One region of the Buttiauxella sp. S19-1 genome, then DNA from elsewhere that is predicted to be linked to it. Evidence: predicted binding sites of a transcription regulator. Region 1 holds the regulator's gene; each other region holds the start of a gene.
What was found. Region 1 encodes PurR, which represses purine synthesis genes. Its sites were predicted from a motif close to CANGCAAACGTTTGCNTG; they were not measured.
Positions count from the first base shown of each region.

Region 2: a site for PurR is predicted at 5,231-5,248, ahead of pyrD (quinone-dependent dihydroorotate dehydrogenase). Genes of this name have one in related genera too.
Region 3: a site for PurR is predicted at 1,760-1,777, ahead of purL (phosphoribosylformylglycinamidine synthase). Genes of this name have one in related genera too.
Region 4: a site for PurR is predicted at 4,910-4,927, ahead of tusA (sulfurtransferase TusA). Genes of this name have one in related genera too.

Region 1 is NZ_JAHWLU010000063.1:10,343-17,787, reverse strand. Features, by position in the region: gene MES37_RS14570 (PTS sugar transporter subunit IIC) at 1-333, opposite strand, end outside; gene cfa (cyclopropane fatty acyl phospholipid synthase) at 519-1,667, opposite strand; gene punC (purine nucleoside transporter PunC) at 1,966-3,159, opposite strand; gene punR (DNA-binding transcriptional activator PunR) at 3,275-4,186, shown strand; gene purR (HTH-type transcriptional repressor PurR) at 4,225-5,250, opposite strand; gene cydH (cytochrome bd-I oxidase subunit CydH) at 5,543-5,635, shown strand; gene sodB (superoxide dismutase [Fe]) at 5,689-6,270, opposite strand; gene MES37_RS14540 (C40 family peptidase) at 6,402-7,256, opposite strand.
Region 2 is NZ_JAHWLU010000023.1:34,551-41,995, forward strand. Features, by position in the region: gene MES37_RS08075 (ABC transporter ATP-binding protein) at 1-66, opposite strand, end outside; gene rlmKL (bifunctional 23S rRNA (guanine(2069)-N(7))-methyltransferase RlmK/23S rRNA (guanine(2445)-N(2))-methyltransferase RlmL) at 72-2,189, opposite strand; gene MES37_RS08085 (YcbX family protein) at 2,308-3,420, shown strand; gene zapC (cell division protein ZapC) at 3,417-3,959, opposite strand; gene pyrD (quinone-dependent dihydroorotate dehydrogenase) at 4,126-5,136, opposite strand; gene ssuE (NADPH-dependent FMN reductase) at 5,385-5,960, shown strand; gene MES37_RS08105 (sulfonate ABC transporter substrate-binding protein) at 5,953-6,921, shown strand; gene ssuD (FMNH2-dependent alkanesulfonate monooxygenase) at 6,918-7,445, shown strand, end outside.
Region 3 is NZ_JAHWLU010000009.1:28,650-36,094, forward strand. Features, by position in the region: gene tadA (tRNA adenosine(34) deaminase TadA) at 1-141, shown strand, start outside; gene mltF (membrane-bound lytic murein transglycosylase MltF) at 26-1,594, opposite strand; gene purL (phosphoribosylformylglycinamidine synthase) at 1,866-5,753, shown strand; gene MES37_RS03935 (sensor histidine kinase) at 6,808-7,445, shown strand, end outside.
Region 4 is NZ_JAHWLU010000158.1:424-7,868, forward strand. Features, by position in the region: gene MES37_RS22225 (M24 family metallopeptidase) at 1-1,025, opposite strand, end outside; gene MES37_RS22230 (AI-2E family transporter) at 1,091-2,140, opposite strand; gene MES37_RS22235 (MFS transporter) at 2,282-3,505, shown strand; gene MES37_RS22240 (DcrB family lipoprotein) at 3,516-4,073, opposite strand; gene MES37_RS22245 (7-cyano-7-deazaguanine/7-aminomethyl-7-deazaguanine transporter) at 4,146-4,811, opposite strand; gene tusA (sulfurtransferase TusA) at 4,987-5,232, shown strand; gene MES37_RS22255 (TRAP transporter substrate-binding protein) at 5,431-6,414, shown strand; gene MES37_RS22260 (TRAP transporter small permease) at 6,449-6,958, shown strand; partial or broken gene MES37_RS22265 (TRAP transporter large permease) at 6,973-7,445, shown strand, end outside.

The DNA of each region.
Region 1 (7,445 bases):
AATCGGGTCGAGCTTATAGTGCTTTCCGAGGCTTGCACCAATACCGACCGAAATAAAGAATGTCATGACACCCATGCTGAGGTTAAACGGCAACATCAGCTGTTCACGGTAGGTGAGAGAAAAACTCAACCACGAGCGGGCAAAACCCCAACTACTGTCAGGTGAGAACGGCGGGAAAATAAATACTAACAAGAAAGAACCGATGATCATAAACGGTAGGGCAGAGATAAAGCCGTCGCGGATGGCGATGACATGGCGCTGAGAGCCCATCGCTCCGGCCATGGGAGTGACTTTTTGCTCAATCACATTGACCATTTTTTGGTACATGCTCATGGCGGTATCCTTGTTATTGTCGGGGTAAGTGGATTGATTGTGAAACAACAGGGAAACCGGTTTCCATTGAATAAAGAGATAAGTGTTAGCGAGATCAAACTCGTGAGGAAAGGAGAGCTGGAAACGTGAAGAAGTTCACGATTTGTTAAGAAAATGCTAAACCCCGGACTAGCCGGGGTATTAAATCAGTGCGGGACGCGTAAGCCGTGTTCGATGCCGCGGCTAAAGACGATTTGCCACAGCTGAATATCGCGGGCGCGGAAGGCTCCGGCACACGCATTAAGGTAATAACTAAACATCCGTTTGAATCGTTCTGAATAATTACTGGCAAATTCCGGCCAGGTATTCTGGAAACGCTCGTGCCATGCCATTAACGTTTTATCGTAGTCGGCACCAAAGTTATGCCAGTCTTCCATCACGAAATGGCCTTCATTGGCATCGGCAATCTGGCGCACGGACGGCAGGCAACCGTTCGGGAAAATGTATTTGTCTATCCACGGGTCAACGCAGTTATCGGTTTTATTCGAACCAATAGTGTGCAGCAGGAAAATACCCTCCGGTTTCAGGTTGCGGTCAACCACATTGAAATAGGTGGCATAGTTTTTCGGCCCGACGTGTTCAAACATGCCAACTGAAACAATGCGGTCAAACTGCATTTCTAAATCGCGATAATCTTGCAGCAAGATAGTCACGTCCAGCCCGAGACAACGTTCCTGAGCCATTTTCTGCTGCTCGGCAGAAATGGTCACGCCATGAACCACGACCCCATAATGCCGTGCGGCATATTCCGCAAGCCCACCCCAGCCGCAGCCGATATCCAGCAGCGTCATACCTGGCTCAAGATGCAACTTATCGCAGATCATTTTCAGTTTGGCATTCTGCGCATCGCTAAGGGTAGTGGCTGATTTCCAGTAGCCGCAGGAATATTGCATATGTTCATCGAGCATCCGGCTAAATAAGTCGTTGCCAAGATCATAATGTTCTTTACCGACAATCCAGGCGCGTTTTTTGGATTGCAGATTTAATATTCGGGCTGCAGCAATGCGCAGGGTGTCTTTTAAATGGCGGGGGAGTTGATTCTCAAGTCCGGCACGGATGGTGTTATTGAAAAATATATCCAGCCGTTCGCAGTCCCACCAGCCGTCCATATAGCTTTCACCCAGCCCGAGGGTGCCTTCTTGCAGCACGCGCTTAAAAAAATCGGGATGCTTAACCTGGATATCGAAAGGGCGCGGGCCGTTAATTTCCACGCCAGCCTGCGTGAGCATTTCGCTCACGATTCGATACCACGGGTTATTTCTTATGCTGACTTCTTCTATACACGATGAACTCATAGCTTCTCCATCACCATTGTGAGAGGAACCTTAAAACAGCGTAGACGCTATTTTGGGCATGTGAGAAATGTCACGGAAAATACCGCGAGCCTGATATCCGACGTAGAACAGAGAAAGGGGGGCGAGAGCCCACAAAAAAAGCTTCTAAAACAACAAACGGGAGCACAAAGGCTCCCGTCAAAACGTCATTATTATTGTGCTGACGGTCAAGCCGTAAATAAGTATAGGCTCGCCCAGGCGGTGATTCAATGAAATATTGTTAGCAAGCTAACTACATTGCTGTCACGCAAACGATACATTAATGTGCATCGGATTCAGCAGGTTGCCAGACTTTGACATGACTACGGCGTTGCAGCAAGTAGCCCAACATGGCTAAGACGATGGTCACCAGCATGACGCTGGTGGTGGTCAACAACGGGGTTGCGACCAACCATGACACCATCAAACTTGCCAGGAAGCACAAACCTAATTGCAGCGTATTTTGCAATGCAGCTGCTTTACCGGTGGCCTGTGGGAATGGCAACAAGGCTGAAGCAACGACGATCGGGTAAATCGCACCATTAGCAATCGCCATCACGCAGAATGGAATCAATAGCAGCGTGAGGCTGGCATGGCCGCTGACCGCCACACCCCAGGTACCGAAAATGCTCAGGGTGTAGAGCGCAAGTAACCATGGCAACATTTGCTTGCCTTGCCATTTTTGCAGCGCGCTACGGCAGCCGTAGCCGCCAATCAAGAAGGCGATGGTTTGCGGCACATAACTCAGGCCAATAACCGCCGGGCTATAACCCATATCGTTAAGAATGAATGGCGAACCGGTCAGCCAGGCAAAGAAGCTGGCGGAGCAGGCGGCATAAATCAATACGTTCCCGCTGTACACGCGTGAGCGCAGCAAAGAGGTAAAGCTGACTTTATTATCTTCGGTTTGCGGATGGTGCTGAGTGCGGGGTTTCAGACGTAAAGTCGGGATCATCAGCACCAGCGTGATGGCAAACAGAGTGGCGAAAATCGCCTGCCAGTCAAAGTGAGTCAAAATCCAGCTACCGAGCAGCGGTGCCAACGCCGGAGACAAGCCAACCAGTGGCATAATGGTGGCGAAAATACGGTTAGCGCGATTCGCCGGATAGTAATCGGTCACCAAAGCTTGCCAACTGACGGCCGCAGAACAGACGCCAACCGCCTGAACAAAACGCAGTACCAGTAGCGCGGTGGCGCTTTCAACCCACAGCATGCCAATACAACCGATGGCGAACAGGCTCAAACCCGCCAGTAATACCGGTTTACGACCGAAGTGGTCTGACAATGGACCCCACATCAACTGGGCAAACGCAAAGCCGGCAAGGAACAGACTCAGGCTGGCACTGACGGCAGAGGCGTCGGTCTGTAAATCTTGCTGAATGGCAGCGAAAGCAGGCAGATACATGTCTGTGGCGAGGAACCCCAGCACACTTAATCCGGCCAGCCAGATAAGAAATCCTTTTGATGGTTGCATAATTTTCTCTTGTTTTATCTTGCAGGTTAATCGCCGCGAGAGTGTACGGAGTGCAATTACGCTTGTGAAACGCTAATATTTGTAGGTTGCGTTCAAAAAATTTGTGAGCAAAGAAATGTGGTCAGAATACTCGCTGGAAGTCATCGATGCGGTAGCGCGCAATGGCAGCTTCAGCGGTGCAGCACAAGAGTTGCACCGCGTTCCGTCTGCCATTAGTTATACGGTGCGGCAACTCGAAGATTGGTTAGCCGTTCCGCTATTCGAACGTCGTCATCGGGATGTTGAATTAACCCCTGCTGGCGTCTTTTTTCTCAAAGAAGGCCGCTCTGTTATCAAAAAAATGATGACGACACGGCAACAGTGCCAACAGATCGCCAATGGATGGCGCGGTCACCTGGCGATTGCAGTTGATAACATTGTAAAACCGGAGCGAACGCGGCAACTGGTGCTGGATTTCTATCGCCATTTTCCTGATATCGAATTACGTATCTTTCAGGAAGTGTTCAACGGCGTGTGGGATGCGCTGGCGGATGGACGCGTAGAAGTGGCGATTGGCGCGACTCAGGCGATTCCGGTTGGGGGGCGTTATGCCTTCCGTGATATGGGAACGTTGAGCTGGCGTTGCGTGGTGGCTTCCTCGCACCCACTGGCACAGTGCGACGGGACGTTAAGCGATGATGACCTGCGTGCCTGGCCATCGCTAGTTCTGGAAGATACTTCGCGTTCATTACCAAAACGAATTACCTGGCTGTTAGATAACCAGCGCCGCGTGGTAGTGCCTGATTGGGCGTCCGGTTCGGATTGCTTGAGCGCGGGGTTGTGTATCGGCATGGTGCCGTTACATATTGCCAAACCGTGGGTTGCTTCAGGGAAATGGCGCGAATTAACGCTGGATAATCCATTCCCTGACGCGGCATGTTGCCTGACATGGCAGCAAAACGATGCATCGCCAGCGTTGGCCTGGCTGTTGGATTACTTAGGCGATAGTGACACGATGAATCAGGAGTGGTTACAGGAGCCGCTGTAAGTCTGCTGGATGTCGCTTGCGCGACATCCGACACACACTTAGCGGCGATAATCGCGAAACGGGCCATCAGCCACAGAGCGGCGTTCAATCAGACGCGGGTGAACCTCAATCGACTGCGACTCTTCGCGTTTGTTGACGATTCTATCCAGCAGCATATTAAACGCCGTTTCCCCTAGCGAATCTTTCGGCTGGTGGATGGTGGTCAATGCTGGTGAGAAGTAACGCGCGTTGCGTACGTTGTCGTAACCGATAACGGAAATATCCTGCGGCACGCGCAGCCCCATTTCATCAGCAGCGCAAATAGCACCCATCGCCATAATGTCGCCGCCACAGAATACCGCTGTTGGGCGATGAGACTGGCCGATGATCTGCTGCATGGCGCGGTAACCTGATTCAGGTTCAAAGTCACCCTGAACAATCCAGTTTTCCGGAATGGAAATTCCCGCTTCTTCCAGTGCTTTCATAAAGCCTGCATGGCGGCCGCCACCGGTGTTACGTTCCATTTGCCCGGGAATGGCGCCAATTTCGCGGTGGCCGCGTTCAATCAAATAACGTCCAGCAAGATAACCGCCGTGGAAAGCGTTATCGACCACGGAGTCGGTGAAATCGGCACGAGCCTCGCCCCAGTCCATCACCACCATAGGGATGTGACGGTACTCTTCAAGCATGGTGAGCAATGATTCAGGATATTCAGAGCACATCACTAACAGGCCATCGACACGCTTTTGTGCCATCATCGATAAGTAAGCGCGCTGCTTTTCAAAGTTGTTGTGCGCGTTGCCCAAAATCAGGGTGTAGCCTTTTTCAAAGCAGCTATTTTCCACCGCTTCGATTATCTCGGCGAAATAGGGTGCTTCACTGGAAGTGGCAAGCAGACCAATCGTTTTGGTGTGATTAACTTTCAGGCTTCGTGCTACGGCGCTTGGCGAGTAGTGCAATTCTTTAATTGCTGCCCACACCGCATTGCGCGTTTCTTCCGCCACAAAACGGGTTTTGTTAATCACATGTGATACGGTTGTAGTGGAAACGTTTGCGCGCTTCGCCACGTCCTTGATTGTCGCCATTAAAATTCACTCCGGGCTATATCGTAAACCCTTGATTGCTATTATGTTAAACGTTTGCGTACGCTGACTCCACAGGCAACATGATGGTTGCAGGTATGCCGGGATTGCGACATAAAACGGGAGGAGGGCATTGAATTGACGATACGCAACAAATTAGCGAGGGATTTTGGCCTATCCAGGCGAAAAGTGGAAGAGGGAAAATTGATATCAGATTAAAACCTGGAGGATTTTTATCTCTGGTTGTGGGAAAATCACCCTGACACATCGATTGTATGGATATAAAAGGAGTTTAATGATGAGCACCGATTTGAAATTTTCAATCACGACGACGGTAATTGTTTTGGCTTTGATTGTTTTCGGCGCACTAACTGCCGTACTGCACTGATTTTTACGCTTTGATCAAGATGGGCCGCAAATCGCGGCCCATTTACTTTTGCATTAAGCTGCTAAATTCTTCGCAACAAACGCCCAGTTCACCAGCGCCCAGAAATGCTCAAGGTAGCCAGCACGAGCATTGCGGTAGTCGATGTAGTACGCATGTTCCCACACATCCACAGTCAACAGCGGTTTAGCTGCAGTCGTCAGTGGGGTGCCAGCGTTAGAGGTAGAAACAATCGCTAATGCGCCATCTTCCTGTTTAACCAGCCATGTCCAGCCAGCACCGAAGTTCTTGATAGCAGCATCAGTAAATTGCTGCTTGAACTCAGCGAAGCTACCAAAAGATTTATTGATGGCTTCCAGCAGTTCGCCAGTTGGCTCGCCGCCAGCATTTGGTGCCAGGCAGTTCCAGTAGAAAGTGTGGTTCCAGACCTGAGCGGCGTTGTTAAATACGCCACCTTCGGAAGTACGAACGATCTCTTCGAGGGTTTTACCCTCAAACGCGCTGCCTTTAACCAGATTATTCAGGTTAGTGACATAGGTTTGATGGTGTTTACCGTAATGGTATTCCAGGGTTTCGGCGGAGATATGCGGTGCTAAAGCATCTTTTGCATACGGTAGTGCAGGTAGTTCGAACGACATTGCTAACTCCTTATTATTGTTTACATCTAGACAACACTTTTAGTGCGGGTTTAGGGTAACAAATTGAAAGGGTAAGCAAAAGAGGAACACGCCTGCCCAATGAAGGGCAGGCGCAGATTTTCGACGAATTTTTAACGAATGGTTTTGGAGGTCATGACACGTTTAGCGCCAACATAGTGGCGTTGCCAGTAATCTTCGCTCAAGGAAGTGATTTGGATATCCCTGCCAGAACGTGGAGACTGAATGAACTTACCGTTGCCTACATACACGCCTACGTGATCCGCAGTGCCGCGACCTTGTGTACGGAAGAATACCAGGTCACCTGTTTCCAGCTCACCACGATCCACCGAAGAGGCATCACGCAGGTGATACATTTCGTTAGCAGTGCGGGGAATACGGAACTTCACCAAATCTTTATAGGCGTAATAAACCAGACCGCTGCAATCGAAACCGGTACGCGGTGAAGTCCCACCCCAGCGATACGGTTTGCCAATCTGGCCCATCAATTTGTTCATCGCCGTTTTCTGTGCTTTTTGCACCCGGACTTTATGCGCAGCGGCAATCGTCGTTGGTGGCTCTGCTTTGACTTTCACGCAATGCGTTTTATAACCTTTACGAGGTTTACTGCATTTTTCGGTGAGAGCAACAGGCTGGACTTTCGCGAGCTGAGAGGATTTTTTGCGGTCTTTACTGGCAAGATTTTTTGTTTTAGCACTGCTGGAGTTTTTAGCGGTTTTACTCGTTGAGGCAGTGGTTTCTTTTTTCTTGCTGGTTGTTTTGGAGGTGGTGTTGGTTTTCTTGCTGGCGGTAGTGGTTTTATCTTTACTCTTACTGCTCTTTTCTGTGCTCTTGGTTGTGCTTTTCACAACGTGCGCTTTATGCGCCGCCACGGGACGAGCGTGCTCAGACGCCTGCGTCAATGGTGTATACGGCAAGGTAAATAGCAGAGCACAGAGCGTGATAGAAATTTTTGTTATCCGCGCCACTCGACAATCCCCTGGTTAAAATGAATGCATGATAATTACCATCATGCCCGTGTATGATTTTGCGAAACCCGCCGATTCTAATCTATTAAGTGAGATAAAGTTAACAACCTTTTACCTATCGTCGTGCTGTTTCGTAACCAGTCGCAAAAAAAATCATCAAACTTAAGGTCATAAGGTGATTTATTGATC
Region 2 (7,445 bases), on a different contig from region 1:
GGTGTTATCTAATAACGGTGCGTCGCTAAACGACAACCAGGCACCGTGCATACTAATTAATGACATGACAATTAATCCTTGGCTACGTGAGTCACGAGCCAGCAGTTATGAATTTGGCGATTACGGGCAAAGTCTTGCGACTGGGTTTTCTGCGTGATTTCCTGAGCGTTCAGACCCAGGTTCGCTAGCCCATCAAAGTCCATTTTGAAGCCACGTTTATTGTTGGAGAACATAATGGTGCCGCCCTGGCGCAACAGGCGCTTAAGGTCTTTCATCAGCACCAGATGATCACGCTGGACATCAAAAGATTCTTCCATACGTTTTGAGTTTGAGAACGTTGGTGGATCGATAAAAATCAGATCAAACTGTTCATCGGTTTCACGCAACCAGCCCAGGCAATCAGCCTGAATCAGGCGGTGAGCGCGACCGCTCAAACCATTGAGACGTAAGTTACGCTCAGCCCACTCCAGATAAGTACGCGACATATCTACGGTAGTCGTGGTTTTAGCGCCGCCTAAGCCTGCGTGAACCGTTGCACTGCCGGTATAAGCAAAGAGGTTAAGGAAGTCTTTCCCTTTGCTCATTTTACCCAACATATGGCGTGCAATACGGTGGTCGAGGAATAAACCAGTATCGAGATAGTCAGTCAGGTTAACCCACAGGCGAGCGTTATATTCACTCACTTCCATGAAGTCACCCTTCTCATCCATTTTCTGATATTGGCTTTTCCCTTTCTGACGTTCACGGGTTTTCAGAATCAGACGATTAGATGGTAATTCCAGCACCGCGAGCGTTGCTGCAATGACGTCAAACAGACGCTGGCGCGCTTTATTCGCATCAACGGTTTTCGGTGGCGCATATTCCTGCACCACCACCCACTCGCCATAACGGTCAACGGCGACATTATATTCCGGCAGGTCAGCATCGTAAATTCGGTAGCATTCAATGCCTTCCTGACGCGCCCATTTATCAAGTTTTTTGACGTTTTTGCGCAGACGGTTCGCGTAATCATCAGCAATCTGGCCTGATGCCGCACCTGTGCTGTTTTCCGATAACTGGTAATTTTTCTGCACACAGTCCAGCGGGCCATTCTTCGCTTTAAACTGGCGTTCAGCACGCAATTGCAGGCAGCTGAGCAAATCTGGGGAAGCACTGAACAGTGATAAATTCCAGCCACCGAAATGGTTCTTCATGTTACGGCCCAGCAGGCTGTGCAAGGCAATCAGCGCAGGCTCGCTATCCAGACGTTCGCCGTAAGGCGGGTTGCTGATCACCGTCCCCACAGGCCCTTCCGGCAGCGGGTTAGTCAGTTTAGCGACGTCTTTCACTTCGTAGCTGATGATATCGGCCAGACCTGCACGACGGGAGTTAGCGCGAGCGCGTTCAATCACCCTTGAGTCGTTATCTGAACCGAAGAAACGTGATGTGTATTCGCCAAGGCCTTTACGCGCACGAACCTGTGCTTCGGTGGTAATTTCTTTCCACAGCTCCACATCGTGATTTGCCCAGCCGAGGAAGCCCCAATGTTTGCGATGCAAACCAGGTGCACGATCGGTGGCGATCATTGCCGCTTCAATCAGCAACGTACCGGAACCACACATTGGATCGAGCAGCGGCGTACCCGGCTGCCAACCTGAGCGCATCACAATGGCGGATGCCAACGTTTCTTTAATAGGAGCAGCACCGGTGCTGTCGCGGTAACCGCGCTGATGTAGGCCTTCACCGCTCAAATCCAGCGCGATGCTGGCGGTGTCTTTATTCAGCCAGACGTTAATGCGCAAGTCAGGTTGCTCGCGTTCGACATTCGGACGCGGCAAGTTTTTGCGGGTAAAGGAGTCGACGATGGCATCCTTCACTTTTAACGCGCCGTACTGGCTATTACGGATAACCTCGTTCAGGCCGCTGAAATGCACCGCGAAGGTCGCATCCGGGCCAAACAGCGCAGGCCAGTCGATGGTCTGTACGCCAAGATACAAATCGAGATCGCTGTAAACACTGCATTCGTTTAAAGGCAGCAAAATGCGGGACGCAAGGCGGCTCCACATCAAGCTTTGATAGAGCAGACGTGAGTCCCCCTGGTAATGTACGCCGCCCTGAACCACCTGGCATGCTTGCGCACCAAGGCCCTCCAGTTCAGTTTTTAATAGCTCTTCAAGCCCACGCGCCGTACTGGCAAACAGAGAATTCATATCGTCACTTAATCAGGTATAAAAAGAAAATTGTGGCGCATTATAGCCAATCTGCCACGCATGTCATAAAGTTGGCCTCTTATATTGTTTATTTATTCGTTTATGCCGAGGGAGCGCAATGATCACCCTATCCCAACTCTATATTCACCCGGTGAAATCGATGCGCGGTCTTGCCCTCTCGCATGCTCAGGCAAGCAGCAGCGGTTTAGCCTTTGACCGCATTTTTATGGTCACCGAATCTGACGGCACTTTTATTACCGCGCGTCAGTTCCCGCAAATGGTGCTTTTCACCCCGGCCATTACCCACGATGGCTTATTTCTGAGCGCACCCGACGGCAGTTCTGCCAGCGTGCGTTTTGCTGATTTTCAACCTCAGGCCGAACCGACCGAAGTGTGGGGTAATCATTTCACAGCACGGATAGCGCCGGATGAAATTAACCAGTGGTTGAGCGGATTCTTTTCGCGCCCGGTGCAGTTGCGCTGGCTGGGCGAAACGTTGACCCGTCGCGTGAAACGTCATCAAGAGGTACCACTGTCATTTGCCGACGGTTATCCATTCCTGCTGGTTAACGAAGCTTCGTTACGTGATTTACAAAACCGCTGCCGGGCAAGCGTCAAAATGGCGCAATTCCGCCCAAATATCGTGGTCACTGGCGCACAAGCCTGGGCTGAAGATAGCTGGAAAGTGGTGCGTATTGGTGGTGTGACGTTTGATGTCGCGAAACCTTGTAGCCGTTGTATTTTCACCACCGTCAGTCCAGAGCGTGGCCGTAAACATCCTGGCGGCGAACCCCTGGTAACGCTGCAACAATTCCGCACCGCTCAAGATAATGGCGACGTCGATTTCGGCCAGAATTTAATTGCCCGCAATAGCGGCATTATTCGAGTGGGCGATGAGCTGGAAGTGCTGGCGACCAAACCAGCAAAAGCTTATGGCGCAGGGGCCACCGAAGAAGAGCCAGAACCTTTTGAGCAGCAAGAAAGCAATGTGGCAATTGACTGGCAGGGCCAACAATTCCGCGGCAACAATCAGCAAGTGTTACTTGAGCAGCTAGAACAACAAGGTATCCGTGTGCCCTATTCTTGCCGGGCCGGAATTTGCGGCAGTTGCCGAATTAAATTAGTCAGCGGGGAAGTCAAGGCGTTGAAGAAAAGCGCAATCAATGACGATGGCACAATCCTGTGTTGTAGTTGTATTCCTGCGGGCGATGTGGAATTAGCGGGAAATTAAACAGCTTGATCGAGACTGAGGTCGTTGCCCAAAGGTTGCGGCCTTAATCTGTCATTCATCACTTTAATCGCATCGCCAAGTTGCATAGTGCGGCCTGCCAGTTGTAAACCCGGTTGGGCGAGTAAACAGAGTGCGGCATTGTTGCCCGTTTCGACCACCAGCAGATTCACTTGCTGCATATCATCACTCAAACAGACACAAGCCGCGTCGCCAGGGACCGGCTGCCAACATTCGCCATGAGAGATAAAGTGCCAGCTTTTTGGCATTTGTGGTTTCAAATAACGAATCGCTACCAGCGCATTTAATACCAGTTCAGCACGCTGATCTTTACTTAAAATAAGGTCGCGACATTTTTCTTCGAAGGTGAAGAAAAGAGCGGCATCATCTACACAAAAGCCTGTGTTTTCAAAGGCATCTGGTGTGAGCATTTTACGAGGGAACCGTGAACGGAATAGCATACCATTGGCTAAATCGAGCATCATACGATCATGCTCTTCATCAAAATACCAACGCCAATTATCGTCCGGTTTTATCCGCATAACTATTTGCCCTTTCGTTTATTCCCACGATTTAAAACATCCTTATCGCCGCTTCGTTAATGAACACATTTAATAAAAGACCAATATGTATAATTTAGCAACAGTGGTGGAATATAAAACAACCAGGGCTGAAAATAAAGCCCCGGTTGTCTGAAAGGAAAAATGTTTACAGCCCAGTGATGATTTCTTTAATCAGCGGTGGGCCTTTAAATATGAATCCAGAATATATTTGCACCAGTGAGGCACCCGCCGCCATCTTCTCGCGAGCAGCAATCAGCGAATCAATACCGCCAACACCAATAATAGGTAAGCGACCATTTAATTCTTGCGACAAGCGGCGAATAATTTCTGTGCTTTTAAGTTGAACCGGACGGCCACTTAATCCACCCATTTCGTCACAATATTTCATACCCTGAACCAGGCTACGATCCAATGTGGTATTGGTCGCAATGACCCCATCAATATTATGGCGAACTAAACTATCAGCCACCTGGATCAATTCTTCCTCAGAAAGATCCGGCGCGATCTTCACGGCAACTGGCACATATTTATGATGCAATTCCTGAAGCGCTTGTTGCTTATTTTTAATCGCCACTAACAGATCATCTAACGCTTCACCATATTGCAGCGTGCGTAATCCAGGGGTATTTGGCGAGGAAATATTGATCGCGATATAACCCGCATACGGATAAATTTTATCCATACAGATCAAATAATCATCTTTGCCCTGCTCTACTGGCGTGTCTTTATTCTTGCCAATATTGATACCCAATACCCCATCAAAATGGGATTTTTTAACGTTCTCAACCAGGTTATCTACGCCGTGGTTATTGAAACCCATGCGGTTGATCAAGCCTTCTGCTTCTACCAGACGGAAGATACGCGGCTTGTCATTTCCTGGTTGTGGGCGAGGCGTGACGGTACCAATTTCGATGGAGCCAAAGCCCATGGCACCCAGTGCATCAATACACTCACCGTTTTTATCTAAACCGGCAGCAAGACCCAGTGGGTTCTTAAAGGTCAGACCCATACAGGTCACCGGTTTAGAGGGCACATTTTGCCGCACCAGCCATTCGAGAGGTGTACCTGTTACACGACGCAATTGCTGAAATGTCACTTCATGAGCGCGCTCGGGATCGAGCTTGAAAAGGGCTTTACGAACGAAGGGGTAGTACATGAACACTCCAGAATTCCCAGTATGCAAACTGGGGCAGTATTATTAACGATAACGGACGTGAATGGAATTGACCTGCAACAAAAAAGACCGAATCAGCGCAAACGTTTTCTTCCCTCCATTTTGTTATTCAGTTTTTGGCAAATGATTCCCGGATAAATCATTTAGTGGATTACCACTTCTGCGCGACTATCACACTCAATTGTTATCAATGTTACCTAAAAGCAAACAATTAGTTATAAGGAAACAATATGCGTGTGATCACCCTTGCCGGAAGCCCGCGCTTCCCTTCTCGTTCAAGTGCTCTACTGGAATATGCCCGCGAAAAATTAAGCGCTCTGGATATCGAGGTGTGTCACTGGCATCTACAGAATTTCGCGCCAGAAGATTTGCTGTACGCCCGTTTTGATAGCCCTGCGCTGCTCGCTTTAAATGAACAATTACAGCAGGCCGATGGCGTGATCATCGCGACTCCTGTTTATAAGGCTTCCTTTTCTGGCGCGCTGAAAACCCTGCTCGACCTGCTGCCTGAACGTGCGCTGGATAAAAAGGTCGTGCTGCCATTAGCTACCGGCGGAACAGTGGCACATATGCTGGCGGTCGATTACGCGCTGAAACCCGTCCTTAATGCGCTGAAAGCGCAGGAAATTCTACATGGCGTGTTTGCTGATGACAGCCAGATAGCGGATTACCAGCACAAACCGGTATTCAGCAACAACTTACAACAACGTCTCGATAACGCGCTGGAAACCTTCTGGCAGGCTCTGCACCGCCGGGATTTTATTGTCTCCTCCCCTTTTAAGACGCAAGGAGTTGCCCATGTTTAATTTTCTGAAACGAACCGCGCCGTGGCTTGCACTCGCAGGAACGTTAAGCCTGAGCGCCACGCTTCACGCGGCAGATACGGGGCCAGAGCAGTTGCGCATTGGTTATCAAAAAGGCTCGGTCAGCATGGTACTGGCGAAAAGCCACCAGCTTCTGGAAAAAGAGTATCCAAATACTAAGTTCCAGTGGATTGAATTTCCGGCTGGCCCACAAATGCTCGAAGCCCTGAACATCGGTAGTATCGATCTCGGTAGCACGGGAGATATTCCGCCAATCTTCGCGCAGGCTGCGGGCGCGGACCTGATGTACGTCGGTTCTGAACCGGCAAAACCAAAAGCCGAAGTGATTCTGGTGCCGGAGAATAGCCCACTGAAAACCGTGGCGGATCTTAAAGGGCATAAAATCGCTTTCCAGAAAGGTTCCAGCTCCCACAACCTGGTGTTACGAGCGCTGCAAAAAGCCGGGCTGAAATTTACTGATGTCCAGCCTGCTTATTTAACGCCAGCTGATGTGCGCGCCGCATTCCAGCAGGGCAACGTTGATGCCTGGGCAATTTGGGACCCGTACTATTCAGCTGCACTGTTGAATGGCGGCGTGCGCGTCTTAACCGACGGCAGCGAGCTAAATCAAACCGGTTCGTTCTACCTCGCTTCACGCCCTTATGCCGAACAAAACGGTCCGTTCCTGCAACACGTTCTGAAAACCTTTAGTGATGCCGACGCGTTAACTCGCACCCAGCGTGACGCAAGCGTTGCGCTACTGGCAAAAACCATGGGGTTGCCGGAAAACGTGATTGCTACCTATTTCGACCATCGCCCACCAACGGTGATTACCCCGGTCAGCGCCGAGACTGCCGCCAAACAACAGCAAACCGCAGATCTGTTTTATGACAACCACTTAGTGCCTAAGAAAGTCGATATTCGCACCCGCATCTGGCAACCCGCTAAAGGAGATAAATCATGAGCTTAAACTTATTCTGGTTCCTGCCGACTCACGGTGACGGCCACTACTTAGGCAGTAACGATGCAGCACGTCCGGTTGACCATGCCTACTTGCAACAAATTGCTCAGGCGGCAGACAGAATCGGTTTTACTGGTGTACTGATCCCGACAGGCCGTTCTTGCGAAGACGCCTGGCTGGTTGCGGCATCGATGATTCCGGTAACGCAGCGTTTGAAATTTCTGGTCGCACTGCGCCCAAGCGTGACGTCGCCAACCGTGGCTGCACGCCAGGCCGCGACGCTGGACAGGCTTTCCAACGGGCGTGCTTTATTTAACCTGGTGACCGGTAGCGACCCGGAAGAGTTAGCCGCAGACGGCGTGTTCCTCAATCATCAGGAACGTTACGAAGCTTCAGCTGAATTTACCCACATCTGGCGTCGCCTGCTGGAAGGTGAAACCGTTGATCACGAAGGCAAACATATTCAGGTCAAAGGGGCAAAACTGTTATTCCCGCCTGTGCAGCAGCCTCGCCCACCGCTCTACTTT
Region 3 (7,445 bases), on a different contig from region 1:
GGCCACCCTGGTATGAATCACCAGGTTAATGTGACTGAGGGCGTAATGGCAGCAGAGTGTTCGGCAATGTTGAGCGATTTTTTTCGCGCTCGTCGCCTTGAGAAAAAGGCCCTAAAGGAAAAGGCCCGAAGTGCGGAGTAGCCTGATCTTCAGCGTCAGCGACGGGATCTTGTAGTGCATTTTCTTCTTCTTGTTTTTCCGTTTGCGCTATCAGTTTCTCTTTTTCGAGCAAATATCCCACCAGGCTAATGTAATATTTGCGGATATTCTCCACATAGGCATACGCCTCATGACCACGGGCATAACCATACTTTGTTTTCGAGTAGTACTGTTTTTGGCTAAGTAGCGGCAGGCGCATTTTGACGTCCGCCCAGCTGTCCGGATTACCTTTTTGCTTCGCCGTCAGTTGACGGGCATCCAGCATATGAGCGTATCCCATGTTATAGGCGGTCAGCGCAAACCAAATTTGTTCATCCTTTGGCACACTGTCAGGGACTTTCGTCATCATATCTCTCAGATAACGGCTTCCTCCTTCAATACTTTGCTCTGGATCTAACCGGTCAGTCACTCCAAGGCTTTGTGCGGTATTTTTGGTCAGCATCATCAACCCACGCACACCGGTTGGCGAGGTCGCCTGGTTATCCCAATGTGATTCCTGATAAGAGATGGCAGCCAGCAAACGCCAGTCTATTTCGGTGGCATGTTTTTCAAAGAGTGGCTGTAGCTCTGGCAGCACGGAATCTACCGCTTTGAGGAAGGTGCGGGTATCGACATAATCAAAATCGCCAACATGGCCGAGATATTTTTCTTCGAGGCGCGCAAAGGTATCGTCGCTATTGAGACGGTTATAAAAGTCGAGCAGGGCAGCGGAAAGGCTGTCGTCGCTATCTAATGCGCTAAACCACGTCACCGGCTGCTCGTCGGTGATATCCAGTGCGACAGCCAACTGTGGATGAACGCGCTGGAAGGTGCTGATGGCCACGGAATCGGCAATGGTAAATGCAATCTTCCCATCCACGACTTGCTGCATCAGCTCTGTACTGCTGAGCTGATTATCAATGCGCCAGCTTAAATCCGGATATTTCTGTTGTTTAAGTTTGTTCAATGCGCCCAGCGATGTGACACCAGGTGACAGCACCAGCTGGTTTTCTTTGATGCTCGCCAACGTCTTTGGGCGTTGGCTACCCATGCGATAAACCATCTGCTGGGAAACGGAATAATATGCCGGCCCCGCCTGGTAATGCTGGCTACGTTGTGTGTCATACACCAGACCCGCTGCGATAATATCGGCCCGGCCACTATCAATGTCGTCAAACAGTTCCTGAATATTTGGGCGAACAGTCACTTCCAGCTTCACGTCCAGATACCTGGCAAACTGTTCCGCCAGCTCATAATCGAGGCCAATTTTTTTACCCTGATAAAGGGTGTAGGTCAGCGGTGACTCAATAGTACTGACGCGCAAAACCCCCCGCGCTTGAATGGCGGCGATGCGGTTTTCGGCTTGTCCGAACCAGGGAATGGAGGGCCAGAGCGCCACTGCCAGCAACACGGTTACGGCACCGATAAGCAGATAATTAATCTTAAATCTTTTCAAGTATTTAATCTGCAACGAGGCGTCGAGTTTTCGCTAACAACAGAGCATCAAAAATGGAGGTTATACAATAAGGTGTGGCGCATTTTGCTTAACAAAACGCCACTGTGCAACTTATTCAACATTTATGGCTAAATTCTCGCCACTGAAAACTAATCCGTTTATTTATACGCAAACGGTTTCGTCAAGGCCGCGGATTCTCTATAATGGCGCCCGTTTTCCCCTTGCGCCCACTGAAGCGTCCCCCTGGCGTTTCGAAGACGAGAGATCTTTGATGATGGAAATTCTGCGTGGTTCGCCCGCTTTATCGGCATTTCGTATTAACAAATTACTGGCCCGCTTTAATGACGCCAACCTTCCGGTCAGCGACATTTATGCCGAGTATGTTCACTTTGCCGATCTTGACGCGCCGCTGAGCGCTGATGAGCAAACCCGTCTGCAACGGTTGTTGAAATATGGTCCAACCCTTGCCGACCATGCCCCGACCGGCCACCTGATTCTGGTCACGCCGCGTCCTGGTACCATCTCACCCTGGTCCTCTAAAGCGACTGATATTGCCCATAACTGCGATTTAGCCAAAGTTAAGCGTCTGGAACGCGGTGTGGCTTATTACGTGTCTGGTAGCTCGCTGACAGATGCACAGCGCCAGCAAGTTGCCGCACTACTGCATGACCGCATGATGGAAAGCGTGTTTGACTCGCTCAATGATGCCCAGCAACTGTTCTCTCAACATCAGCCTGCTCCAGTGCAAAGTGTTGATCTGTTAACGCAAGGTCGCGAAGCGCTGGTTGAAGCTAACATCCGTCTGGGTCTGGCACTGGCAGAAGACGAAATCGATTATTTGCAGGATGCGTTCAGCAAACTGGGGCGCAACCCGAACGATATCGAGCTGTATATGTTCGCGCAGGCTAACTCCGAACATTGCCGCCACAAAATTTTCAACGCCGACTGGATTATTGACGGCGTAGAACAGCCTAAATCGCTGTTTAAAATGATTAAAAATACCTTTGAGAAAACCCCGGACTACGTGTTATCGGCTTATAAAGATAACGCCGCAGTGATGGAAGGTTCGGTCGTCGGGCGTTTCTTTGCCGATCATGAAGCGGGCCGCTATGACTACCACCAGGAAGATGCGCACATCCTGATGAAAGTCGAAACCCACAACCACCCAACTGCTATTTCCCCATGGCCGGGTGCGGCGACCGGTTCCGGTGGCGAAATCCGTGATGAAGGTGCGACAGGCCGTGGTGCTAAACCTAAAGCCGGTCTGGTCGGTTTCTCGGTTTCCAACTTGCGTATTCCTGGCTTTGAACAGCCGTGGGAAGAAGATTTTGGCAAGCCAGACCGTATCGTAACGGCGCTGGATATTATGACCGACGGCCCATTGGGCGGTGCGGCATTTAACAACGAATTTGGTCGTCCGGCGCTGACGGGCTACTTCCGTACTTACGAAGAGCAAGTCAACAGCCACAACGGCGTAGAACTGCGCGGTTACCACAAGCCAATTATGCTGGCGGGCGGTATTGGCAACATTCGTGCTGACCACGTTCAGAAGGGCGAAATCACCGTTGGTGCGAAACTTATCGTGCTCGGTGGCCCATCTATGAACATCGGTTTGGGTGGCGGTGCTGCTTCTTCTATGGCTTCAGGTCAGTCTGACGCGGATCTGGATTTTGCATCCGTACAGCGCGACAACCCAGAAATGGAACGTCGTTGCCAGGAAGTTATTGACCGTTGCTGGCAGTTGGGCGATGCCAACCCAATCCTGTTTATTCATGATGTCGGCGCGGGTGGCCTCTCCAACGCAATGCCAGAACTGGTGAGCGATGGTGGGCGTGGTGGGCGTTTCGAACTACGTGACATTCTGAACGACGAGCCGGGCATGAGCCCGCTGGAAGTATGGTGTAACGAATCCCAGGAACGTTATGTCCTGGCGGTTGCTCCAGACCAGTTGCCGCTGTTTGACGAACTGTGCCGCCGCGAACGCGCGCCGTACGCCGTCATTGGTGAAGCCACCGAAGAAAAACATCTGACACTCAACGATAGCCATTTCGACAACCAGCCGATTGATATGCCGCTGGACGTTCTGCTTGGTAAAACGCCAAAAATGGAACGTAACGTTGAAACCCTGAAAGCAACAGGTGATGCGCTGGATTGCCGCAATATCACCATTGCTGATGCGGTCAATCGCGTGCTGCACTTGCCGACCGTGGCAGAAAAAACCTTCCTGGTCACCATTGGTGACCGTTCGGTAACCGGTATGGTTGCTCGCGACCAGATGGTTGGGCCGTGGCAGATTCCGGTCGCTAACTGTGCGGTCACCACTGCAAGCCTCGATAGCTACTACGGTGAAGCGATGTCTCTTGGCGAACGCGCACCAGTTGCATTGCTGGACTTTGCGGCATCAGGTCGCCTGGCGGTTGGTGAAGCACTGACTAACATTGCGGCGACGCAAATTGGCGCGCTGAACCGAATTAAGCTCTCTGCAAACTGGATGTCCGCAGCCGGTCACCCTGGTGAAGACGCCGGTCTTTACGAAGCCGTGAAAGCCGTGGGTGAAGAACTTTGCCCAACGCTCGGCCTGACTATTCCGGTGGGCAAAGACTCCATGTCGATGAAAACCCGCTGGCAGGAAGGTAACGAACAGCGTGAGATGACTTCTCCGCTGTCGCTGGTTATTACTGCATTTGCCCGTGTGGAAGATGTTCGTCGTACCGTGACGCCACAACTGCAAACTGAAGATAATGCCTTATTGCTTATTGATTTAGGCGCAGGCCACAACGCATTGGGCGCTACCGCGCTGTCTCAGGTTTACCGTCAACTGGGCAACAAACCTGCGGACGTGCGCAGTGCTGAACAACTGAAAGGCTTCTTTAACGCGATTCAGGCGTTGGTTGCCGAGCAGAAATTGCTGGCCTACCACGACCGTTCTGACGGCGGCCTGCTGGTGACACTGGCCGAAATGGCCTTCGCGGGTCACTGCGGCGTGGAAGCTGACATCGCAACCCTCGGTAAAGACCATCTGGCAGCACTGTTCAACGAAGAGTTGGGCGCAGTGATTCAGGTTAAAGCTGCTGACCGTGATGCGGTTGAGAAAACCCTGGCAGAGCATGGCCTGGCTGATTGTGTCCACTTCCTCGGTAAAGCCGTGGCGGGTGACCGTTTTACACTGTCAGCTGACGGCCACGCGGTATTTAGCGAAAGCCGTACAACGCTTCGCATGTGGTGGGCAGAAACCACCTGGCAGATGCAGCGTCTGCGCGACAACCCAGAGTGTGCCGATCAGGAACATGAAGCGAAAGCTAATGACAACGATCCTGGCCTGAACGTTAAATTGAGCTTCGATATCAAAGAAGATATCGCAGCACCGTTTATCGCGACGGGTGCGCGCCCGAAAGTAGCCGTGTTGCGCGAGCAGGGCGTTAACTCACACGTTGAAATGGCTGCGGCCTTCCATCGTGCGGGCTTTGATGCCATCGACGTGCATATGAGTGACTTGCTGGCAGGCCGTCGCGGTCTGGAAGATTTCCAGGCGCTGGTAGCTTGTGGTGGCTTCTCTTACGGCGACGTACTGGGCGCAGGTGAAGGTTGGGCGAAGTCCATTCTGTTTAACTCCCGCGTGCGTGATGAGTTCGAAACCTTCTTCCACCGTCCACAAACCCTGGCGTTGGGCGTGTGTAACGGCTGCCAGATGATGTCGAACCTGCGTGAACTGATTCCGGGCAGCGAACTGTGGCCGCGTTTTGTGCGCAACCATTCAGACCGCTTTGAAGCGCGCTTCAGCCTGGTGGAAGTCACTTCTAGCCCGTCGTTGCTGCTGCAAGGCATGGTGGGCTCGCACATGCCAATCGCGGTTTCTCACGGTGAAGGGCATGTTGAAGTACGCGATACGGCACATCTCGCGGCACTCGAAAGCAAAGGTCTGGTGGCGCTGCGCTTTATCGACAACTTCGGCAAAGTGACACAAAACTACCCGGCGAACCCGAACGGTTCACCAAACGGCATCACGGCGGTCACCAACGAAAGCGGGCGCGTCACGATTATGATGCCGCACCCGGAGCGCGTGTTCCGTACCGTTAGCAACTCCTGGCACCCTGCTGAGTGGGGCGAAGATAGCCCGTGGATGCGTATTTTCCGCAATGCGCGTAAGCAACTGGGTTAATTAACCACCCTCATCCTGACCTTCTCCCTGAGGGAGAAGGGACTTTGACTTTCCCCCTCTCCTGGGGGCTGTCTCTTAGTCACATCTTTGAGGGCCGCTCCCGACGGCTGGACCCTGCCACCTGGAGTCAAAATGGAGGCGATTTAAGCCGGACCAGAAATTCAAGGTCAAAGTCAAAAACCAGGCCGGTTTTGACCTTGTTCCCGGCTTCAATCGCACCGTTTTTCGCCCTTCAGTCGGGGGCACGTGGTCGGGAACCTCGTGAGAGAGCGATCGTCGGGAACGAATCGCGAACGACCCCGAATGAAGGGTAAAAAACGGTGTTTACCGCTTTAGCGGCGATTGATTTGCCGGGCGCCTGGATTATCAAGGTGTTGGCGTTAACACCTTGATACGTTCACCGTTTTCAGGAATTAAAGAGATAGCTGAACGCACGGGTGAACGGAATACCTGCGAGGCTAACAGATCTTACCCTGACAAAATTGCCAGGGTAAGTTGTGTATGTATAAGAGACAGCTCCCGTGTGAGAGGGCCGGGGTAAGGGCAAACAAATATGTCCCCAATCCCCGACACTACCTCACCCTGAATGTCTCCTAAAGGAGACATTTATCTTATTGATTTAAAGTGGTTTAATTTTTCATTAATAATATTGTTGCAAATTAGCGACACTATGTGCAAAAAACAAACAAATTCATAAACAAGCATTACTGCAAATAAACATAATAAAAACATTTAGTTGTCTATTTTGTAGCAAATGTGGCACACATACTGCATAATACTGCGCAGTGGCTCATTCACCTTCTTATGTCAGCCCCCGCAAGGGTAGTGCTACATAAACCATAGAATGACGCACACAAGGTGCCTGCCGTCCGACTTTTGATTATTGCCAGCTTCGTGCTGCTTTATCATGCTCCGGGCGAAACGTTGAGTAAGGCACCGCCTGATTTCAGAACAAAGGCAGAGATTATTCTCTGCCTTTGTCATTTCTGAACTTTAAACTCCCCCCATTCCCAGCTAGCATCGAATTATTCACAATCCCAATGAGATGAAGCTATTGAACCAGTGGCATTTTTTCCCGCGCTCTTTACGCCAGCTTGTGATGATGGCTTTTTTGTTGGTGTTGGTGCCGCTGCTGGTTCTGGCATGGCAAGCCTGGCAAAGCCTCAATGCACTTAGCGATCAAGCGGCACTCACCAACCGCACTACGCTGGTGGATGCCCGTCGTAGCCAGGCTATGACGAACGTGGCGCTGGAAATGGAACGTAGCTACCGGCAGTACTGTGTGCTGGATGACGCCACGCTTGCCACGCTTTATCAAGGGCAGCGTAAGCGTTATGCGCAAATGCTAGAAGCCCATCAAGGGGTTTTACCGGACAATCAACTTTATAGCGCTCTACGCCAGTCGCTAAACGATCTTGCCGAAATACAATGTAAAAATAGCGGGCCAGATGTCGCCGCTTCTGCACACCTTGAAACCTTCGCCACCAAAAATGCCGAAATGGTACAAGCCACACGCGCGGTGGTCTTTTCCCGTGGGCAACAACTTCAGCAAGAAATCGCCGAGCGCGGGCAATTCTTTGGCTGGCAGGCGCTGGTTTTATTCCTGTTGAGTTTCGCGTTGGTAATGATCTTTACGCGCATGATTATCGGTCCGGTAAAAGGGATTGAGCGGATGATTAATTTGCTTGGCGA
Region 4 (7,445 bases), on a different contig from region 1:
TGGTATTCATTTTTCGGCAAAACACCTTCAATCAGTTCATAGACTTCGTGGCCTTTCACACCGACGCGCATATGTTCCAGCCAGGTGACCACCGCGTGGTAATAAGGGATGGCGACCACATCGAGATAATCACGGACTTCTTCAGCAAGTTCGCTGGCGTTGTTCACTACATATGCCGCGCGGCTGGTTAAACCGCCTTTGTAGCTGACGGTGAGCGAGAATTTGTCGCCAGCCTGAATCTGTTTATCGGCAGGATATAAATTGGCGTTGGCAAAACGCTCGCCAGTTGCGGCAATAGTCACAACGTTATTAGCTTGTCCGTCGGCGGCCAACAATGCCGCAATCGACTTTTCAGTTTTACCCAATTCAACCGCATTCAGTGCCGTTAGCGCTGCACTCGACGCCAGGTTTGCGCCGTATTCATAATGGGCGATTTCGTTGGCGTTATTGATGATACGAGCGCCATCACGCGGTGAAATAAACAGCCCGGTGGCATTGAGCAGCTCACATTCGGAAGTGAGTGCGGCCTGAAGTGCCTGGAAAATAAATGTCGGAATATCAAACAGTGACGGGTTGTTATCGTGGGTTCCGGTGAACAGTTTCCAGCCAGCGATGCCAACGCGATGTTGCTCGCGAAGCCCGGCCTGTTGCAGTACTTCGCTCAGTGAAAGCGTGGTGTCCATCGGTTGGTTGGGCAATGAAAACCACGGAGCGTGAAACACACGGGCTGGAACTCTGGAGTGCCTGGCGAGCTTAAGGTTTTCATTACCGAGTACCAGCACCGCTTCACCGCTTTTATGCAGCACCAACAAACCTTCTTCAAAGCGCGGGATGAAACCGGTCAGATACTCAAAATTCCCGCCATGTTCTTTGTCGGCATAGATGACCAGCGCATCCAGGTTCTGCCGCGCCATTGCCTGCAAAATTTTGCTGCGGCGTTGTTGAAGGGTCTGGTCATTTAACACAACGCTCGGCACGTTGAGGTAAATCTCGGGTTGTTTGATGGTGGCAAGCGTAATTGGCATGGGTCTGTCACTCCTTTTTCTTTACCCTGAATAAACGTTAACTTACCACCTGGCTAATTTTGAGCCTATCCCGGTAACCGAGTTTTGGGACGGCCAGGACCCAGTAACAAGGCCAGCTTGTTGCCGCCCTGAGTGGTTTCCATCAAAATTTTACATACGCTGGTGAGCGGCACTGAAAGTAGCATGCCCACCGGGCCGAGCAGCCAGCCCCAGAACAGTAACGAAAGGAAGACCACGAAGGTCGACATCCCGAGGCCACGGCCCATCATGCGCGGCTCGACAATATTCCCCAACACCATATGCACCGCCAGGAACAGTGAGCCGACCATAACCATTTCGTAGGTGCCGTTAAACAAAAACGCCTGAATCATTGGCGGGATAGCGGAAATAACCGAACCAATATTAGGGATGTAATTCAGCAAAAAGCCCAATACGCCCCACATCAGCGCAAATTGCACACCCATCAACTCCAGCCCGAGCCAGATAATCAACCCGGTCCATAGGCTAATCAGCGTTTTGAGTGCCAGATAATGCGTCACACCTTTGAGTGCGCGATGCAGACTGGCGATATGAATTTTCGGGTTGGCCAGAGAGAAGCGCAGTTTATACGGAACGTGGCGCACCTCGAACAGCATAAAGACCACGGTCATCACCAGCAGTAAAATGCTGGCCATCGCGCCGGAAAGCCCGGTCATCAGCGTTGTGGCGTACGACATCACTTTCTCGGAATCCATGCGCTGCAACATGCGCTCGGGCGATAATCGCAGGTGCATAAACGGCAACATCTTTTCGAGCTCAAACACCTTTTGCGTCAGCATCTTGTTGTATTTCGGCAGCATATCGATGAATTCACTCATTGACGCGGCCAGCACCCCGACCAGCATGGTGAGTACAATCAACATCACGAAGACCACTATCGAAATAGCCAGGGGTCGGTTTACGCCACGGCGAATAAACCAGGTGACCAGCGGGTTTAGGACGATGGCGAAGAACAGTGCCAGCAAGAGCTGGACAATGATGTCTGCCGCTGCATGAATCCCGGCGAGAATAACCACCAGTGCGGCAAGTTTTAGCAGAATATGTAGCCCGGTTTTATCGGGTTCAGGAGCGACCATCGGGAGATCCTATGCGCGGAGAATCTTCTTAGTGTAGCGCTTCGTTTTTTTCTCACGGCAGGGCAACTCTGAAATACTGGTGCTGAAATGTGAAACCCGAAGTGTATATACTGAGGAACGCTGTTTTAAAAGTGAATGACCATGCCTGATCTCACACCCACCCCCGCATTAAGCAGTTACCGTCTTAACCTACAGATTGTCTCTGTAGTGATGTTCAACTTTGCCAGCTATATGACGATTGGCCTGCCGCTCGCGGTATTGCCGGGTTACGTTCATGACGTGATGGGCTACAGCGCGTTTTGGGCGGGGCTGGTGATTAGCCTCCAGTATTTCGCCACACTGCTGAGCCGCCCGCATGCCGGACGTTATGCCGATATTCTTGGCCCAAAAAAAATCGTTATCTTCGGTTTGTGCGGCTGCTTCCTGAGTGGTGCGAGCTACATGCTGGCGGCGTTTGGTAGCGCATGGCCGTTGGTTAGCCTGCTGTTGCTCTGCCTTGGGCGCGTCATTTTAGGGATTGGGCAGAGTTTTGCGGGTACCGGTTCAACGCTTTGGGGCGTGGGTGTCGTCGGGTCGTTGCATATTGGACGGGTGATTTCCTGGAACGGTATTGTGACTTATGGCGCGATGGCGATGGGCGCACCGCTTGGCGTGCTGTTCTATCACCTTGGTGGCCTCAAACTGTTAGCGGGAATCATTATGGCAGTGGCGCTGATAGCCGTGCTGCTGGCGCTTCCGCGTCCGGCGGTGAAAGCCAGTAAAGGCAAACCACTGCCATTTCGTGCGGTGCTTGGGCGTGTGTGGCCATACGGAATGGCGCTCGCGCTGGCATCGGCAGGTTTTGGGGTGATCGCCACGTTTATCACCCTGTTTTACGATGCCAAAGGCTGGGACGGCGCAGCCTTCGCGCTCACGCTGTTTAGCTGTGCTTTCGTCGGCACGCGTTTACTTTTCCCGAATGGGATTAACCGCATGGGCGGTTTGAACGTGGCGATGATTTGTTTCTCGGTCGAGATTATTGGCTTGCTGCTGGTGGGGTTGGCGGTTGAACCGTGGATGGCAAAAGCCGGTACATTCCTGACAGGGGCGGGTTTCTCGCTGGTGTTCCCGGCGCTTGGCGTGGTGGCGGTGAAGATGGTACCGCAACAAAATCAGGGCAGCGCGCTGGCAACTTACACCGTGTTTATGGATTTATCGCTGGGGATTGCCGGGCCGTTGGCGGGATTCGTGATGGCGTATGCGGGTGTTTCGGTGATTTACCTGGCCGCGGCGGCTTTGGTTTGTATCGCATTACTGATGGCGTGGCAGTTAAAAAAACGGCCCCCGATTGAGCAACCGGAGGCCGTGTCATCATCACAGCAGTAATAGAAAATAATTACTTAATGGTGATGGTGTTAATGATGTTTTCAGCAGCCGTTTGCGCCAGTTGCTGGTTATCAGCAGGCAGTGTGATTTGCATAGTTAACAGCTGGTTATCAATTTTACCCAGGATAACCGACGAGTAAGCTGTCTGGCCTTTTGCTGAGATAATAGTGTCTAACTGCTGCAGCGTGTGGCCTTTGATCTCGATAGATTTATTGGTCACAACTTGCAACTGTGGGTCACGGGCACGCTGTTGATCTTCAAGACGTTTCGCCAGAGCTGACAGCTCTTCAGAAGTATCATCGCCAACAATCACAATCACCGCTTTCTGACCAGATGCATCAGAGTAGACGTGCATGTTGTTTGACTGAGTGCCCAGCTTACCGCTCTGGTCAGTCATCTCCGCAGGCAGTGCAAAGCTGATTTTCCCATCCAGCAAACTGACGGGCTGACCGGTTGCGCTGCTTTGTGCCGCTTCATTCGCAGTGGCTGTTTTGCTGTCATTGTTATCGCAAGCGGCCAGGCCTAATACCAGCAGGCCAATACCGACATATTTTACCAGATTACCCATGACTTCTTCCTTTACGTTAGCAAGCCTTCGCGGCTGATTTCAGCATCTTATCACAAGATAATTCAACCACCGTCAACCCGGCTGCAACGCCGAACTTTCAGACTTATCTGCCAAACGTTTCAACAACATATTCAGTAGCACGCCGTACATCGGCAGGAAGAATACAATGCTGATTAGCACTTTAAAGCAGTAATCGACGATGGCGATTTCTACCCAATGTTGCGCCATAAAGGCATCCGGGCTGCGCCAGAAAGCAATAAAGAAGAATGACAGTGTGTCGCTGATATTTCCGAAGAGCGTGGATGCCGTTGGCGCAAGCCACCAGTAGCGGCTCTGGCGCAGGCGGTTAAACACGTGCACATCCAGAATCTGCCCCAATGCGTAAGCCATAAAGCTGGCAACAGCGATACGGGCGACGAACAAATTGAAATGCAAAAGTGCGTCGAACCCTTGCCAGGTACCCATATAAAACAGCGCGGAAATACCGTAGGAAATCACCAGCGCGGGCAGCATCACGGCAAAAATAATGCGTCGAGCCAGCGGTGCACCAAAAATGCGTACCGTCAGGTCGGTTGCGAGGAAGATAAACGGAAAGCTAAACGCGCCCCAGGTGGTATGGAAACCAAAAACCGCGACCGGTAATTGCACCAAATAGTTACTGGAAGTAATCACCAGCAAATGGAATAGCGATAGCCAGAACAGCGCTTTAGTGCGCTGAGTAGAATTGAACTGCGTCATTTTGTAGCCTTTTTAGTGAAAGGGGTGAGGGAACCCTGGTCTTTTTTAAAGCGGGGGCGATGATACTGCTTTAACCCCGCATTGCAATGGTTAATTTTAGCGCAATCGTTCACGTGACTTGCGCGATAATCTGCCGGGGGTAAACTAGCGCGGTTTGTTAAATACGAGACCGCTGATGACCGATCTTTTTGCCAATCCTGACCACACTCTTGATGCTTTGGGCCTGCGCTGCCCCGAACCTGTAATGATGGTGCGTAAAACCGTGCGCAATATGCAGGCCGGTGAAACGTTACTTATCATTGCTGATGACCCCGCGACCACGCGTGACATCCCCGGGTTTTGTGTTTTTATGGAACACGAGCTTATTGCTAAACAAGTGGAATCATTGCCTTATCGCTACTTGCTGCGTAAAGGGCAATAAAACCGCTTCAGCCCCTGGCGTCTTGCTTCGGGCTTCTGAACCCGCTTTACATCTGCTTTGAACCCCAATTTCATTTTTTGTCACTTTTTGTGAAGTGCTTCACCCTCGCTTTTCTCCACGTAGTCTAGTTTTTAATCTACAAATTAAAACATTGTTTTACTTCTTATCTCAAATTTCTACCTCTGCTGGAGCGACCCAATGAAGAAGACCTTTCTGCCTGCTTTTGCTGGTTTATGTCTGTCTACCGCGTCCGTTCTGTTTGCTCAAACGGCTTGCGCCCAGGTGATTAAAGCTGCCGACGTTCATCCGGAAGGTTATCCGAATGTGGTCGCGGTGCAGCATATGGGTGAAAAACTCAAACAAGAAACCAATGGTGATTTAGAGATCAAAGTGTTCCCGAGCGGTGTGCTGGGCGATGAAAAACAGATGATTGAACAGGCGCAGATGGGGGCGATCGACATGATCCGTGTGTCGATGGCACCGGTTGCGGCGATCCTGCCGGATGTTGAAGTCTTTACCTTGCCGTATGTGTTCCGCGATGAAGATCATATGCACAAAGTGATTGACGGCGATTTAGGTAAAGAGATTGGCGCTAAGCTGACGAATAACCCGAAATCCCGCCTGGTGTTCCTCGGCTGGATGGACTCCGGCACGCGTAACCTGATTACCAAAAATCCGGTGGTGAAACCTGAAGATCTTAAAGGGATGAAAATCCGCGTTCAGGGTAGCCCGGTGGCACTGGCAACGCTAAAAGACATGGGCGCAAACTCGGTGGCGATGGGCGTGAGCGAAGTGTATAGCGGGATGCAAACCGGCGTTATCGACGGCGCGGAAAACAACCCACCGACGTTTATTGCCCACAACTACATGCCGGTCGCCAAAAACTACACGTTGAGCGGCCACTTCATTACCCCAGAAATGCTGCTTTATTCCAAAGTGAAGTGGGACAAACTGACGCCTGACCAGCAGCAAAAAATCCTTACCCTGGCGCGTGCTACGCAAATGGAACAGCGTGAACTGTGGAATGCTTACAACAAACAAGCGCTGGAAAAAATGAAAGCCGGTGGCGTTCAGTTCCACGAAATCGACAAAGCCTGGTTTGTGAAAGCCACTGAGCCGGTGCGCAAAGAGTATGGTGATAAGCATCAGGACCTGATGAAAGCTATTGCTGAAGTTCAGTAGTTATTATCGCTAACCCTTGCGTGGAGGGGATCTTATGTCCCAACGCTACTCAGATTTGATGGATAAGGTTTATTTGCTGGCGATGATTATTGCGGGGTTTTCACTGTTAGTGATGACGGTGATTATTCCGATTGGCATTTTCTCGCGCTATGCCCTGAACCGTGGGGAGTCCTGGCCGGAACCGGTAGCGATTATCTGCATGGTGACCTTCACGTTCATCGGCGCGGCGGTGAGTTACCGCGCCGGTTCGCACATCGCAGTGAATATGCTGACAGACCGTCTGCCACTGGCGTTGCAGACGTTTTGCGCACGCATTGTTGATCTGCTGATGCTGCTTATCTCGCTGGTGATGTTCTATTACAGCTTCTACCTGTGCGCCGATTTATGGGAACAGCCAGTTGCTGAATTCCCTCTCCTCACTTCCGGCCAAACCTACCTCCCGCTGCCTGTGGGCGCGATCTTACTCATTCTGTTTGTTGTCGAGCGCTTGCTGTTTGGCTCTCAAGAGAACCGCCCAATCGTGTTGCTGGGTAATCACGGTTAAGACCAGGGGATAACATGGACGCATTTATTTTATTAGCGACACTTGCGGTGCTGCTTGCAGTGGGAATGCCCGTGGCCTTTGCCGTTGGGCTAAGCGCCATTGTCGGGGCCTTATGGATAGATTTACCGCTGGAAGCGATCATGATTCAAATCACCAGTGGGGTGAATAAATTTACCCTGCTGGCGATACCGTTCTTCATTCTGGCCGGGGCGATTATGGCGGAAGGCGGTATTGCCCGCCGCCTGGTGAACTTTGCTTATATCTTCGTTGGGTTTATTCGTGGTGGCTTGTCACTGGTGAATATCGTCGCTTCTACGTTCTTCGGAGCAATTTCCGGATCGTCCGTGGCGGATACCGCATCCATCGGTAGCGTGATGATCCCGGAAATGGAGAAAAAGGGTTATCCGCGCGAATATGCAGCAGCGGTCACGGCGAGCGGATCGGTGCAGGCGATTTTGATCCCGCCGAGCCATAACTCGGTGATTTA